2 regions of the Longimicrobium terrae genome follow, and region 2 is predicted to be linked to the other one. Evidence: riboswitches for the same ligand, from Rfam matches in the RefSeq annotation. Region 2 holds a riboswitch; the other holds the start of a gene.
What was found. Region 2 has a riboswitch for cyclic di-GMP ahead of HNQ61_RS21230 (hypothetical protein). Riboswitches for the same ligand answer to the same signal wherever they lie in the genome.
Positions count from the first base shown of each region.

Region 1: it holds a riboswitch for cyclic di-GMP, as region 2 does, so the genes downstream of both, HNQ61_RS10190 (M23 family metallopeptidase) here and HNQ61_RS21230 (hypothetical protein) in region 2, are expected to answer to the same signal.

Region 1 covers NZ_JACHIA010000005.1:3,610-10,961, reverse strand. Annotated here, with positions in the region: gene HNQ61_RS10210 (ATP-binding protein) at 287-1,474, shown strand; gene HNQ61_RS10205 (hypothetical protein) at 1,727-2,194, shown strand; gene HNQ61_RS29550 (TonB family protein) at 2,296-3,156, opposite strand; gene HNQ61_RS10195 (HAD family hydrolase) at 3,698-4,387, opposite strand; gene HNQ61_RS10190 (M23 family metallopeptidase) at 4,507-5,094, opposite strand; cyclic di-GMP riboswitch class I at 5,106-5,200, opposite strand; gene HNQ61_RS10185 (RidA family protein) at 5,454-5,870, opposite strand; gene HNQ61_RS10180 (PhzF family phenazine biosynthesis protein) at 5,963-6,754, opposite strand.
Region 2 covers NZ_JACHIA010000017.1:63,951-71,302, reverse strand. Annotated here, with positions in the region: gene rpiA (ribose-5-phosphate isomerase RpiA) at 1-522, opposite strand, end outside; gene HNQ61_RS21230 (hypothetical protein) at 669-2,189, opposite strand; cyclic di-GMP riboswitch class I at 2,221-2,298, opposite strand; gene HNQ61_RS21225 (hypothetical protein) at 2,982-3,734, opposite strand; gene HNQ61_RS21220 (hypothetical protein) at 4,064-4,639, shown strand; gene HNQ61_RS21215 (RagB/SusD family nutrient uptake outer membrane protein) at 5,153-6,529, opposite strand; gene HNQ61_RS21210 (SusC/RagA family TonB-linked outer membrane protein) at 6,550-7,352, opposite strand, start outside.

The DNA of each region.
Region 1 (7,352 bases), on a different contig from region 2:
CGGACGCGCGCCCGCCGCCCGGCGCCGAACCCACCCCGGCGCTGAGGTCTCCCCCTCTCCCGCTTGCGGGAGAGGGGGCCGGGGGGTGAGGGCTGCCAGCCGCCGCGCTACACCATCCGGAACGCACGGCTCTGCAGTTCCCCGCTCTCCATGCATCCATCCGCACGAGCAGCACCGGAAACCAACCCCCGGCGAAGCTCTTGCAATCCACCCGCGCTGAGCCGCCCCGCGATGCCCGTTCCGGACACGCGCGAGGGCGGCCGTACCCGATTCCCGAAGCACCTGCATGGGCAACTCCCTGCGCGACCTGCTCTTTGGGCAGGACCGCCGTGACCTGGCCACCGCGCACCTGCCGCGCCGCACGTTCGCCGACGTCGTCCTGCCGCCGGCCACGCGCCGCTCGCTGGACAACGCGCTGGTGCAGATCCGCAAGCACGACGTGATCTTCAACCAGTGGGGACTGGGCGAGCGGCACGAAAGCGGGCTGGGGCTGGCCTTCAACTTCGCCGGGCCGCCGGGAACGGGCAAAACCGTCTGCGCCGAGGCCATCGCCCACGCGCTGGGCAAGCGGCTCCTGGTGGTGCGCTACAACGAACTGGAAAGCCAGTGGGCGGGCGCCACGGCCAAGAACGTGGCCGCCGTATTCGCCTCCGCGGCCGAGCAGGACGCCGTGCTCTTCTTTGACGAGGCCGACGCCATCGCCGGGCGCCGCTTCAGCAACGTGGAGCAGGGCTACCAGCGCGAGGCCAACGCTGTGGTCAACGTCCTCCTGCGCGAACTGGAGGAGTTCAGCGGGGTCGTCATCTTTGCGACCAACCTGGCCGCCAACTTCGACCCGGCGTTCGAGCGGCGCATCCGCACGCACATCCTGTTCGAGCAGCCGGGCCCGGACGAACGGGAAATGATCTGGCGCGTGCAGATCCACGCCCGCAAGACGCCGCTGGGCGACGACGTGGACTTCCGCGCGCTGGCGGCGCGCTACCCCGGCACCGGCGGCGACATCAAGAACGCCGTGCTCAAGGCCGCGCAGATGGCCATCGCCGAGCCGGGCGACGACGCGGAAAAGCGCATCTGGCAGCGGCACTTTGAATCCAGCATGGAAGAAGTGCTGGGCGCCAAGCGGGTGATGGACCAGACGCTGTTCGGCGACGCGGCGTCCATGGCGGCGCTGGCCGCCGCGCGCCCCGGGCCGGAGCTGGACGAAGAGCTGTCGGCGCTCGCCTCGCGCCTGGTGGAGGTGGAGGACGCGGTGACGTCGATGACGGAGGAACTGCGGCGCGTGCAGCGCGCCCAGGCCGACGCGCTCACCCGCATCGACCAGCTGCGCGGCACCGTGGAAGCGGCGGGCGCCACGGCCGCGGAGTCCGCGCGCACCACCGGCGCCGCGGCCGAGCGGCGGTCGGCGCTGGCGCTGGGCCTCGCGGCGGCGGCGGCGCTCCTTTCGGCGCTGACGGCGGCGCTCACCCTGCTCTGACGGGCGCGAGGCATCCAGAATCCGCCACAGGTGGCTAATCCACTCATTTTCTTCCACCGCGGGCGCTCCGGATCGGCCACGCGCGGGACGGCGGCAGGGGGGACGGCGGGGTGTCTATTCTGTATAAGTTCAGAACTTGGCACTTCCGCGTCTTGCCTGTCCCAAAAAGCGGCACTAATCTGTAGAGTGTAATCCAAACCAAGTTAAACAAAGTGCACGCAGCGCCTCGGTTCTCCGGCCCCGGAGGACCGCATGAGCGACCGCGTACCCGATCCGTCCATCGACCGGATCCGTGACCACGTGCGCGCGCAGGTGGCGCGTACGTCGCTGCGCAAAGTGGCCGCGCGCGCCGGTGCCAAGGTGGGCGCGACCAAGAAGTTCGTGGACGGCTCGGTTCCGTACGAGCGCAATCTGCGGCTCTGGAAGCGCTTCTACGCCCGCGACCTGCGCGAGGGGCTGGCCGGCCGCCCGGACGACGCGCTCCCGCCCGCGGAGGCGGCCGCCGTGCTGGAACTGCTGCTCTGGGGCCTGGACGACGGGCGCAAGCAGGCCGTGCGCGAAGCCGCCGAGCTGTTCCGCGGCCTGTTCGTGCGCCACGGCCGCACGCCGCCGTCCTGGGTGCTGGCGGTCGCCGGCGGCCCGGGCGACTTCGCCGCGGAGGTGGATGACGGCGACGAAGACGAAGCGGGCGACGAGGAAGAGGACGACGGCGAGGAATGACCGCCGGCCCCGCGCCTGACCGATGAAAGAGGGCTCCCGTGCAATCCGCGCGGGAGCCCTCTCGTTCGTTTTGCGCCAGCGCCCGGCTGATCTCGATCAGGTCAGGGCGCCACGGGGATGACCATGCGGATCTCATGGGGCTCGCCGGTGAGGTTGGTGAAGCGGGCGGCGCGCATCACGCGCAGAACCTCCTCGTCCACCCCGTGCCCCAGCCCGTCCACGACAAAGATCTCGCCCACCGTGCCGTCCGGCTGCACGGTAAGCTGCACGCGGACGCGGCCGGTGATTCCCGCCGCGCGCGCCGCCTCCGGGTAGCGCACCTGCCGGGCGAGATCCGCCACCGTCCCCACCAGTTCCACGCGCGGGCCTTCATCCGCTTCCGCGCGGGCGGGGGGCGGGGCGAGTGAGCCTTCCGCCGTCCCGTTCACCCGCGCGAGCCGGGCGCGGATGCCGTCCAGCGTCTCCACCCCGGCGCGGCGCCGTTCCTCATCCGTCACCGCCGTGCTGTCGATGGGCTGCAGGTACGTTCTGCCGCCCTGCTCCAGGTACTGCGTGCCGTAGCGCTGCGGCTGGCCAGTGCTGAGCAGCCAGCGGTCCAGCGAGGCGGCGGCCAGCCACCGCGCCCGGTCGTTTCCCATCTCCTCACCGCGCTTGGCAAGCTCGTGCGCCAGGCGGAAGTCTGTGGAATCGGACCCGTGCTGAAAGACCATGGCGGCGTGGTAGTGGTCCGCCGCGGTGCGCACCCTCGACGAATCCAGCAGGGCGCGCGCTTCCCGCCGCCGCTCGGCGTCACGGCGGTCCACCTCGGGGCCCAGCACCGTCGTACCCGTGCGGTCCGCCTGGTCCTGCTCGTACAGCTGCGCCAGGCGGGGATTGTCCGCCGGCGCACCACGCGCCACGGCGCAGGCGGAAAGCGACCCCGCGGCAAGCGCGGCGGCCAGGAGTGTGAAGCGAGGTTTCACGGGTGATCCAGGGATGGATTGGATGGATGGAGCGGGGTTGGAGCGAGGAAAGTAATGCGCGCCCTTCGCGTCTGCACCGGACCGGAGCCGCCCGTGCAATCTGCGCGATCCGGTTCGACACCGCGAGGACCCGGAAGCCACCACTCGCGGTCACGGATGCTCGCCCGGCGCCGGGCCGGGAGGCCCCTCCCCCGGCCCCTCCCCGTGCAAACTGCCGCACGGAGAGGGGAGGACTGCAACTCAGCTTGGTCCCGGACGGTGCCGCGCGGTCGGAGAGAGCCCCCTCTCCCCGGCCCTCTCCCCCGCTCCGCGGGAGAAAGGGAGACCTCAGCGCGAGCGCAGACTCCGGCTTTCTTTTCCGGATTCAATGCGGGTGAAGCTCACAGCAGTATCGTGGAGGCTTCACCCGCGTTGTAGCGGCAACGTCAGTCGCTCACGCGGTTCGGGCTTGCACCCCGACGTGCATCACTGGCCCCAGACCCTGAGCACTGGGCACTCTCGTACTTCCGTACTTTCGTACCTCCGCACTTTCGTACTTCCCTCAATCCACGATCGCCCTCCACACCGCCTCCGTATCCGCCAGATCCGCGAACAGATGATCCGGATGGCATTCGGCGAGCTCATCCCGGCTGTACGTTCCCGTGGCCGTGGCGATGGTCCGCACGCCCAGCGCCTCGCCGCAGCTGATGTCGAACGGCGTGTCGCCGATGATGACGATCTGCTTGCGCGAGAACTCCACGCCCGTGCGATCCCTGGCCCGGCGGACGGCGACGGCGGGGAGCTCCGCGCGGTCGCCGTGGTCCGATCCGTACGCGCCCACCTGAAAGCGGTCAAAGCCCAGCCCCGCCGCGTCCACCTTGATGCGCGCGCCTTCCAGCACGTTTCCCGTCAGCAGGCCGAGCACGGTGTCGTTCTCCGACTCCACGCGGTCCACCAGCGCCGCCGCGCCGGGAAGCGCATGCACGGTGGCGGGATCCAGCGTATCGCGCAGCACGCGGATGTACACGTCCCAGAACGCGTCCATCCCCGCGTCGATGCGCGCGCGGTCCAGCCCGGCCTGCCCCAGCACCTCGCGCAGGATCTGCGGATCGGTGCGCCCGGCCATGTTGTAGCGCTCCACCTGCCCCGTTTCGCCGTACACCTCGCGCAGCGCGCGCGTCACGGCGCGCTTGCCGGCACCGCCGGCGTTCAGCAGGGTTCCATCGATGTCGAACAGCACCAGCCGCCGCATGCGTCTCCTCGCTCCAGGGTTGTGCGGACCTTTTGCACGCGGCGGGCCGCCGTTCATCCACGACGCACGAGCGCCCCGCCCGGCAATGCGGGCGGGGCGCTTTCATCAACCGGCAACGCTCAGCGGCCGACGGGCTTGAGCAGGTCGTACGGATTCAGGTTCTCGCCGTCCCACCAGCGCGACGGGTTCTGCAGAATGGCCACGGAAAAGTGCAGGTGGCAGTCGCCCGGCTGCGCGTTCCCCGTATCGCCCACGTACCCGATCACCTCGCCGCGCTGCACGCGCTGCCCCTCGTGAAGCCCCTGCGCGTAGCTGTCCAGGTGCGCGTAGTAGTAGCGGGTGCGGCCGTCGTCGTCCATCAGGTAGATGGTGGTGCCGCCCAGCCCGCTGATGTGCAGCTTGCGGATGGTGCCCTCGGCCACGGCCATCACCGGCGTGCCGCGCGGCGCATGGATGTCGATGGCGTGATGGGTGCGGCCCTGCGAGCGCGACTGCGTGTACGTGTCGTGAAGCTGCTCGCGGGTGATGCCCTGCACGGGCACCATCATGCGTCCGGCCTCGGCGGTGCGGCCCCGGGGGCTCAGGAGGCCGGCGCTGGCGGAAAACATGGAGGCGGTGGGCGCCTGTGCCTTCGCGGGAAGCGCGAGGACAACGAGGGCCAGTGCCGTGGCGGCGACGCGCACGGCGGGGAAGAGCGAGGATTTCATTGCGTGATCTCGTCGGCGGCCCGACTGGCGTAGCGGCGCGTGGAGCGCGCGCGGTAGCCTCGTGGCTTTGCGTCCCCGGCTTTCGACGGGTTTGCCGTTTTCGGTGAGGTCCCCGGATGCGGATGCGGCCGGGAAATCGAACGGAAACTGCCTGACGTGCCTGCGAACTGCGGCGGGTGTAACTGACGCTCCGGGTGCATGTTGCGGATACGAACGCGCGACGGCTTCCCGCAGGCACGGGGGCGGCGCGTACACGGCGTTCAGTTGCGTGGGGGGCATGATAATACGAGGCGCCGCCTCACGCCAGAGTCTTACACCTGCTACGGAATCAGATGAAGTCGCCGCAATGACCCATGTCGTTATTGCGCAACGACATACGCTTCCACTTCGATTTCAATCAGCATGGCGGGGTCGATCAGCCTGGCCACTTCCACCATCGTCGCCACGGGCCGGGCGCCGCCGCCCGCAAAGAACTCCCCGTGCGCGCGGCCGAACTCCTCCCATCGCCCGATGTCGGTGACGAACATGCGCGTGCGCACCACGTCCGTCATCCCCGCGCCCAGCAGCTCCAGCGCGGCCCGGATCTTCAGAAAGGTGTACCGGGCCTGCCCGTACGCATCGCCCGCCCCGACGATTTCGCCCTCGGGATCCGTCGCCGTCGTCCCCGCGACGTGGATGTGCGGGCCGGTGCGCACCGCGCGCACGTAGCCGACGGATTCCTCCCACGGCCCGCCGCTGGACACCTGCGTCCGTCCCGCCACCTCGCGGACGGTCATGGCGGGAAGCGGCACGTCGCGCGTCCCGTCGGCGGCGGCGAGCGGAGGGCCTGTGTGGCTGGAAATGTCGTTCATCGTCCGATCCTCCTCGTTCAGTCCACCAGGGCGCCGCGCATCACGGTGATCGCCTGACCGCCCAGGTGCACGCGGTCGCCCTCCACCCGCACGCGCACCACGCCGCCGCGCGCGGACGCCTGATAGCCGGTCATCCGCTCGCGGCCCAGCCTGGCGGCCCAGTACGGCGCGAGGGCGCAGTGCGCGGAGCCGGTGACCGGGTCCTCGGGCACGCCCACGCGCGGCGCAAAGAAGCGCGATACGAAGTCGTACTCGCCGTTCTCCCCCCGCGCGGTGACGATCACGCCGCGCGCCTCCACGCCCGCGAGCCGCGCCTGGTCCGGCCGCAGGCCGCGCACCACGGCCTCCGATTCGAGTTCCACCACGAAGTCGAAGTGGCTGCGCACGATGGCGACCGGCTCCGCGCCCAGCGCCTCGGCGAGCCCGTCCGGGGCGGGCGAGGGCTGCGAGGGTTTGGCGGGAAAGTCCATGGAGATCCACTCGCCGTCGCGTTGCGCGGTCAGCAGGCCGCTGCGGGTGTGGAAGCGCGCGGTGGCGGATTCCGGGAGATGGCCGTCCTGCCAGAGCACGTGCGCGCTGGCGAGCGTGGCGTGTCCGCAAAGGTCCACTTCGACGGCGGGGGTGAACCAGCGCAGCCCCCATTCGTCGCCGCGCGGCTCCAGGAACGCCGTTTCCGACAGGTTCATCTCGATGGCGACGGACTGCATCCACGCGGCGTCGCGGGGCGCGTCCAGCAGGCAGACGGCGGCGGGGTTTCCCGAGAACATGCGGTCGGCGAACGCATCGACCTGAACGAGCTTGAGCGGCATGAACGGCGCGCGGATCGGGGCTGCGGAGGCGAAGGGCGGGAATGTAGGCGGGGATGATGTGCGGTGCAAAACCGGGAGATCGCGGGCGGTCCCCACCCGGGCTCGTACTACTCGCCCACCCTCCCCCAAAAAAGACTGGGGGAGGGTTGTCGGGGCGGAGGGTTCGGCATGCGGTCCCGAGATCTGCGCCGCCGGGCACCTGTTGAGCGGATGAATCCGCCGCTCCACAAGCGCAAAGCCCCGACACCGGCCGCTGGCGCGTCCGGTTCGGGGCTTCAACTGCGTGGGGTACGAGCATGTTGGTTGCGGGCGCAGTCCGCGGAGGCGGACTTCCTGTCTTTCGAGGCGCGGTTTCAACCGCCGGGCGACACCCGCCGACCCGCATCGCCCTCAGCCCCCACGCTGAGGTCTGCCTTTCTCCCGCGGAGCGGGGGAGGGGGCCGGGGAGAGGGGGGCCCTCTCCGCCGAGCGGCACCATCCGGATCGGGTTGAGTTGTCGTTCTCCCTTCTCCGTGCGCAGTTTGCACGGGGAGGGGCCGGGGGAGGGGCCCTCACGGCCTGAGGCCCGCACGAATCCAAGGGACCCATACGAATCAAC
Region 2 (7,352 bases):
GCCGTCCGTCACCACGGGCGCGCCGTCCCGCTCGCGAAGGACGGGCTCGGCGCCCAGGCCGCGCAGGAAGTCCACCTGGATGGCGGCGCCGAACGGATCCACCTCCACCGGAAGCGGCGCGCGCGTCCCCAGCCGCTGCACCACCTTGGTGTCATCCGCCACGATCACCAACTCGGCGGACGCGGCGGCGACGATCTTTTCCCGCAGCAGCGCCGCGCCCAGCCCCTTGATGAGCCGCAGCTGGGGATCCACCTCGTCCGCGCCGTCGATGGTCAGGTCCACGCGCGGGCGCTCGTCCAGCGTGGCCAGCGGAATGCCCAGCCGACGGGCCCGCGCCGTCGTGTCTTCCGACGTGGGCACGCCCACGATGCCCGCCCACTCGCCGGCAGCGCGGCGCTCCGCGATCACGTCCAGCAGGTGGCGCACCGTGGAGCCCGTTCCCAGCCCCACCGTCATCCCGTCGCGGATCCACTCCGCCGCGCGCTCGGCGGCCCGCCGCTTCAGCGCTTCCGTATCCGTCATCTGCACCCGTGCTCCGTGCGGTCCAAGGCGTTCAGGAGCCGCCAACCTATCATCCGGCTTCCGTGCGCGCGACGGGGGCGGAACGAAAGAACCCCGGACGCGCGATGGCGTCCGGGGTCCTGTTCATCCACCAGGGACGGGCGGGATCAGCCTTCGCCCGCGCCGCTCCACCCGTACTCGCGAACTTCGCTGGAACGGCACTCGGTACGCAGCCCGCCGTTGAGCCAGTACGGGCTGTCGTTGACGCACGTCCGCGGCACCGAGCTCACGATGCGGTCAAAGGCGCTCACGGTGATGACCGGGTTCACCGAGAACTCGCCGATGGCGTCGGCGAAGCGCAGCTGCACCGAGATGGTTCCCGCCACCGGGCGGTGCTGGCCGCCGGCGCCGTACGTCTCGTACTCGTCGTTCCACGTCCAGTACGTTTCCTGCGCGGTGACGTTGTCCCACTTTCGCGAGAAGCCCACCGAGTGGTACGTCACCGTGCCGGAAAAGCGCGTGTAGCCGAAGGTGGTGATTCCCGTGCCGCCCGCGCCCGTGCTGCACAGGTACAGGTGGCCGCCCTGCTCGGTAACGAGCTGGTCGGTGCACAGGCGGCCGGTGGCATCGGCCGTGGCGTTCAGCGAGCCCCATTCCGTGGTCTGCCAGGTCGCCGCGCCGGAGCGGACGTCCAGCGCCACGCGGGCCAGCGGAAAGCTGGTGGCGCGGGGCAGCGTGCCCACGAGCGACAGCGTCTGCTCGCGCGGGCCCTCGGTGACGCCCGACTCGTACTCCTGGTGCGAGCCGCCGGCGTCACGCCAGGTGTAGTCGAAGCGCGTGGTCGTCTTGACCTGGCGCTCCTCGAACGTGGCGCGGGCCGCGGCCAGCACGTTGGGCTGCACCACTTCCACCACCTCGGAACCGCCGCCGGCCGTCTGCCCGCCGTCCAGGCGCACTTCCACGCTCGGCTCGCCGGCCTGCAGAAAGGTGTAGGTGAAGGCGCAGGAGACCGCGTCGCCCGCGTCCACCCACACGTTGGGCGCGCTGTCCACCTTGAGGCCGTTCACGTACAGCGAGCAGCCGGTGTAGGAGCCCGCGTCGCCGTTCAGTTCGCGCACCGTGGCCGTGATCACCGTGGGCACGCCGACCAGCACCTGGGCGGGAAGGTTCAGGTCCACCGAGAGCGCGGCGCCCCGCGAAACCGTTTCGGTAATGGTCACCACGTCAGTGCGCTTGCCGTCGATGCCGCGCACGTTGGCCTGCACCTGCAGCCGCGTTCCGCGCGGAAGGCCGCGGAAGCTGAAGGTGGCCAGGCCGGTGGAGGAGGGACGCTGGTAGTTGTTGGTGAAGAGGCGCTCACCGTTGGGGCCGGTGGCCTTGATCTGCACCTTGCTCAGCTCGCCCGGTGCCACGGAAAGGTTCTCCAGGCTGCCGGTGGTGACGGTGAGCGTGGTGACGCCGTCGGCCCCCAGGAGCGCGCGGCCGGCCAGGGTGGCGCTGCCGGAGCGTCCGGTGGCGTGGCGTACGCCGGTGTCGCTGTACTTGCCGGCGCGAAGCCCGCGGGCGAGCACCGGGTCCGCGCCCTGCCCGGCGCGCGCGGAGGGAGCGACGGCGTCGCTGGTACAGGCGGCCGCGAGCAGAAGCACCGCGGGGACTACCAGACGATGTGTGGAGGAGAGACGAAGCATGAGCCGTAGGGGGAGCGTGGTGATGCTCTCCTTCGGCGGCCGGGCTGTCTCGCGCGGGAGACCCCTAGCTTTGCGGACCGGCCTCGCGACCGGGGTGCCGTTTCGGGATAGATGAAATGGGAGGCAGTACAGGAAGGACCTGAATTGCTGCAACAACCCCGGGTATCAGTGCGGCCAATATAGTTTACCTGATTCAGAACGCAAGCTTGTTGATTGCCCGCCGGGCTTACCTCCTTCCGGCCGGGCAAGTGCATCCTGAGAAACATCTTGCGCTTCCACCCGCATGGGTGCGGGCACGGGGATGCGTCCCCCTCTGCCGAGCGCGAGCGTGCCGCCGTGAGAAGGCGTTGAGAAGCCCCGGCTTCCTGGCTCAGCTTGGCCCAACGGACGGCTCGCGCCGCAAGGCATCATCCTGAGAAGGTGTCGAGAAGCCCAGTCGATCTGGCTCAGATCAGCCCCAAGGACGGCTCACGCCTCAAGGCGTCATCCTGAGAAGGCGCCGCAGGTACCTGCCTCCACCCCACAATTTGGCGCCGACGAAGGATCTACTTTCCCCGCGAGAACGGGCGTGGGACCCGCGACGTTGGCTCGGCGGATGGTAGATCCTTCGGCCGCGCATGACCTCGGCGCGGCGGAGAGGCCGGCGCACGCTCCCTCACGATGTCGCCTCCGGGCGGGGTTCGACGGCGAGAGACGAACTGCGGGCCGTTTCTCCACATGCGGTGTGAGCATCCGGCTCCTCCCGCCGGAGCCGCCGAGCCATCCATCTGCCGAGCCGCGGCGCACCCGTGCTCAGGGTGGGGTGCGGCTCAGGATGACGAGCTTCTGCCAGATCTTGCCGCTCAGCCCCGTGGTGAGCGCCTCCACCTCGTCCACGGCGGCCAGCACCACGGGGTCGTCCAGCGTCTGCGCGTACAGCGCGGCCAGCTTGCTGTTCAGCGCCAGCAGTTCGCTGCAGTAGTCCAGGTAGCGGGCCAGTTCGTACCGGTTCAGCTCGCGCCGCGGCGACGATGGCGTGTCGCCGCCGATGGAGCTGCCGCTGTGCCGGTCCGGGTCCTTGGTCAGCTGGTGCATGTCCACGATGTGCGCCACGGCGCGAAGCTCGCGCAGCGCTGACAGGGCGCGGCGGCGCTTGAGCCTGCTTTCCATCGTCAGCAGAAAGAGGACGGCGAGTCCGAGCAGAACCACGTCGTTGATGGCGGCTTCGGCCACCTGCAGCAGTTCCGGCAGCGACATCCCGCGCGCACGCAGATCCACGCGCATCGCGATCCCCGCCAGAAGCGCAGCCAGCACCAGCAGCACCCCGCCCACCGCCACGCGAACGCCCAGCACCGGCCGGCGCACCCACTGAATGGTGTCCACCGTGCGGCCCGCCATGCCCAGGATCTCGCGCGCGAGCCGGCCCAGCCCGCTGCCAGGAAAGCGCTCCTCGATGCGGTCGCCCAGCGCGCGCACCGTCTGGGTGATGCGCTCGGGGTCCAGCCGGGGCCCCGGCGTGGTTCGCGGCGGCGACGGGAACTGGGAGGACGATGCGGATTCAGCCATGCGCAGCGAAAGCGTCGTAAGCGGGCGGCGGGCGCCGGAGCGGGGATCGTAGACGCGCGCGTCCGTCCCGGCAACCCGCACGGGAACCGGGCGCCGTTCTCCCCCCCGCAGAACGGACCGCGATTTGCGGCGCGGGGAAGGTGGCAGAAGCAGGGGTGGATGAACGTTGTATTCCGTAAATCCCGCGGCACCGCCATGGCGCCGTGCACACTCCTTCTCCGCCACCGTGTCCCGGGGATGCGGCGCTGGACCCATCACTTCTTCCGGACGCGTCCCGTGCCCGGAACCCGGCGGAGGCGTCCGCCTTCCACAAGCCCCCCGAGGTGCCCATGCGCTACCTGACGTTTGCGGCGCTCGCCTGCCTGAGCGGCTGCACGGCAATGCGGTCCACCGTCTCGGTCCCCCCCGATGAAATCCGCTCCGTGGTGCGCCTGCACACCGCCCGCGGGGTGCGCGACCTGGAACTCACGCGCAACACCTTTGACCGTCCGCGCTTCGTGCGCATGGGCTCCGACGCCGGCCTGGCCGCGCTTCCCGGCATCTACGAACAGCTCGGCATTCCCTCGGCGCAGGTGCTGAACGCCGATGAACAGCTGTTCGGCAGGCGCTACATGCGCGCGCGGCACGAACTGGGCGGCGTGCGGCTGTCGCGCTACCTGAACTGTGGAAGCACCTTCGTGGGCGGGCCGGACAACTACGAAATCGTCCTTACCGTGATGACGGTCATGAAGCCCACGGGCGGCGGGACCGCAGTGCGCACCTGGGTGGATGCCACCGGGCGCGACGGAGCGGGGTCCGGCACGCAGCCCATTCAGTGCTCCAGCACGGGGCTGCTGGAGCGCGAGATCGTCCACCGGCTGGGCGGCAGCGGCACCGGGCTCGCCTCCACCGCCAGCCGCGACTGACGCGCGGCGGTGGGACAAGAGGAATTGGAATGATGAAGGGAGCGGGCGATGTCGCCCGCTCCCTTTGCGTTTCAAGCCTCGTCCTTCGTCAGGGCCCTCCATCCGATGCGCGTGGCGACGAGTCTAGTATCGGATGATTGCCCCTCGCCATCCACTGATGAGCCGCGATCCTGATCTGCGTACGTGAGGATGACCTGCACGGTCGCCTCGGTTCCCGCAGGATTTCCGGTCGCCTGCCTCCGTCTGCACGGGAGGGCGCGGGAAGAAGATTCCCGAGCCCGGGGATGATCCAACGTTGCGCGCATCGTACTCGGCGTGTGGCCTGCTTTCGACGCCCTGACCAGCCGTGAACATCCGCCCGGCTCCTTGACGCGCGTTTTTCCGATGGGACCCTAGCCTGGACGAAATCCCGGAACGGAAAAGAACGAGGGGGGCGGCTGGAAATCCAGCCGCCCCCCTCGTTCTGCGTCCCTGCCTGCCAGCCCGCCGCAATGCGGCGGGCTGGCGAGGTGACTACGGGCGGTAGCCCGGGTTGCCCGTGATCTCGGCCTGCGTCGGCATGAAGCAGACGCTGGTGCCGTAGGTGCCACGGTTCGCCGTCGGGTGGTTGCCCGTCGGGTAGAAGTTCTGCGAGTACAGACGGATGTACCGGCGCAGATCGCCTTGGCGGTGGCCGTCCAGGAAGAAGTCCCGGCGGCGCTGGTCCATCAGGAACGACAGGTACTGCGCGTCGCTCGCGTCGGCAGCAAGCTGCGGCGCGGTCGGCGGCGTGGGGACCAGGCTCTGGTCCACCTGGCCCGCGCGCGAACGCACGTTCAGGAACCGGATGTTCTCCGGAGTGCGTCCCTGCGCCTCGGCCATGATGTAGCGGGCCTCGAGCGCCGAAGAGATGCGGATGGACGCGCTCTGCGTGAACGCCGCACCCGTCGAGTCCGGCTTGCCGACCGAGGTGAAGCCGCTGAACGAGGGCGACTGGTACGGCGCAAACAGCTGCGTCGCCTGGTCGTGCCCGGTGCCGCCAGCGCGGTTGTAGCGCACGCGGACGTCGTTCAGGTTACGGAACGCGATGTCCACACCCAGGTTACGGGTGCTGCCGATGGCGGACGCAAAGAACGTGTTGCTGCTGTTCGTCACGTCGTAGAACGAACGCCACTGGAAGCCGCCCGGAATCAGGCCGGCCATGCTGTCGGCCGCGGTGGTCACCTGCGACGCGAACGCGGTGGCCTGCGAACGCTCACCCAGGTTCAGGTGGGCGCGGGCGGCCGAAACGCGGGCGAAGCTGATGATCGAGTCGGCGCGCGCGCCGGCGCTGCCCGCGACGGCCTTGTACGCCGTCGCCGTGGCGATGGCGCGGTTGGCGCGGTCGATGGCCAGCCGGAACATGGAGTCCGGGCTGATGGCGCCCTGGCCGGGGGTCACCGGCGCCTCGCACAGGAACTCGCCCATGAGCGCGTAGGTCAGCGCGCCGTAGGCCTGCACGCGGGCCAGGCCCAGCGACCGGTTAGCCGTGTCCGGCGAGATGCGCACCAGGCGCGCCTCGAAGCTGTCCGCCGCCGCGCGGGTGTACTCCAGCACGGGGTACACGTCGGTGGAGTTCAGCTTGTCGATCTGGCGCAGGTCAATGCGCTGCACCGTCTCGAAGTTGTTGCCCGTCACCGCCTCGTCGCTGATCACCGCGCTGTACAGCGCCAGTTCGTCGTACGAACCCTGGAAGCGCGAGATGACGCCGTTCACCAGCACCGGAACGACCGACGGGTCATCCAGGTCTTCCGCGGCGTAGGTGGCCGGGTTGTCCACGTCCAGCAGGGAATCGCACCCGGCCGCCACTCCCGCCAGCCCGAAGGCCAGCAGGAGACGGGCGGAAGCTCTTCCGGAAAGTGAAACTCGCATGAGTGCCTTTCAGGTACTTGTTAGAAGCGGACGGTGATGGACGCCGTGATACGCCGGGTCGGCGGCACCGCGTTCGTCTCGGCCAGCAGGAAGTCGCTGTTGTCGGCGTTCACTTCGGGGTCCACGCCGGTGTAGTCCGTCCAGGTGGAGAGGTTGCGGCCGGAAAGCGACACCACCACGCCCTCGGTGCCAAAGCGCTGCGTGAAGCGCGTGGGAACCACGTAGCTCGCCGAGATCTCGCGCAGCTTCACGAAGTCGGTGCTCTCGATGTACTGGCCGCCGCCGCCCGTGCGCAGCATGTCGTGAACCAGCGTGTCCGCCGCGGTCGATTCCGAGGTCAGGAGCACTTCCTTCACCAGCAGGTCGCCCACGGTGCGCGTGCGGCGGGTCAGGTTCAGCTGGTACGCGCCGGTCTGGCGGTCAAGCTGGAAGCCGAAGCGCAGGTTGCGGAACACGCGGAAGCTGTTGTCCCACGACAGGGTGCGGGTGGGCAGCGAGCCGCCGTAGTACACCGTGTCGTTGGCGATGATCGGGCCGCGGCGGTAGGTCGCCGTCGGCGCGCCGCGAAGGATTTCGCCGTTGGCGCCACGCGAAGGCACCGTGCCGAACAGGGTGCCCAGCGGGCGGCCTTCGCCCAGGATCACGCCCGTGCCGGCCACGCTGAAGCCCGAGATGATCGGGTCCGAGCGCACGCCGCCGAAGCTCACCAGCTCGTTCTTGAGCGTGGCGTGCGCGATGCGGCTTTCCCACGTGAAGTTGCGGGTCTCGATCGGCAGCACGCTCAGCGTGAGCTCGGTGCCGCGGTTGTTGATCTCGCCCACGT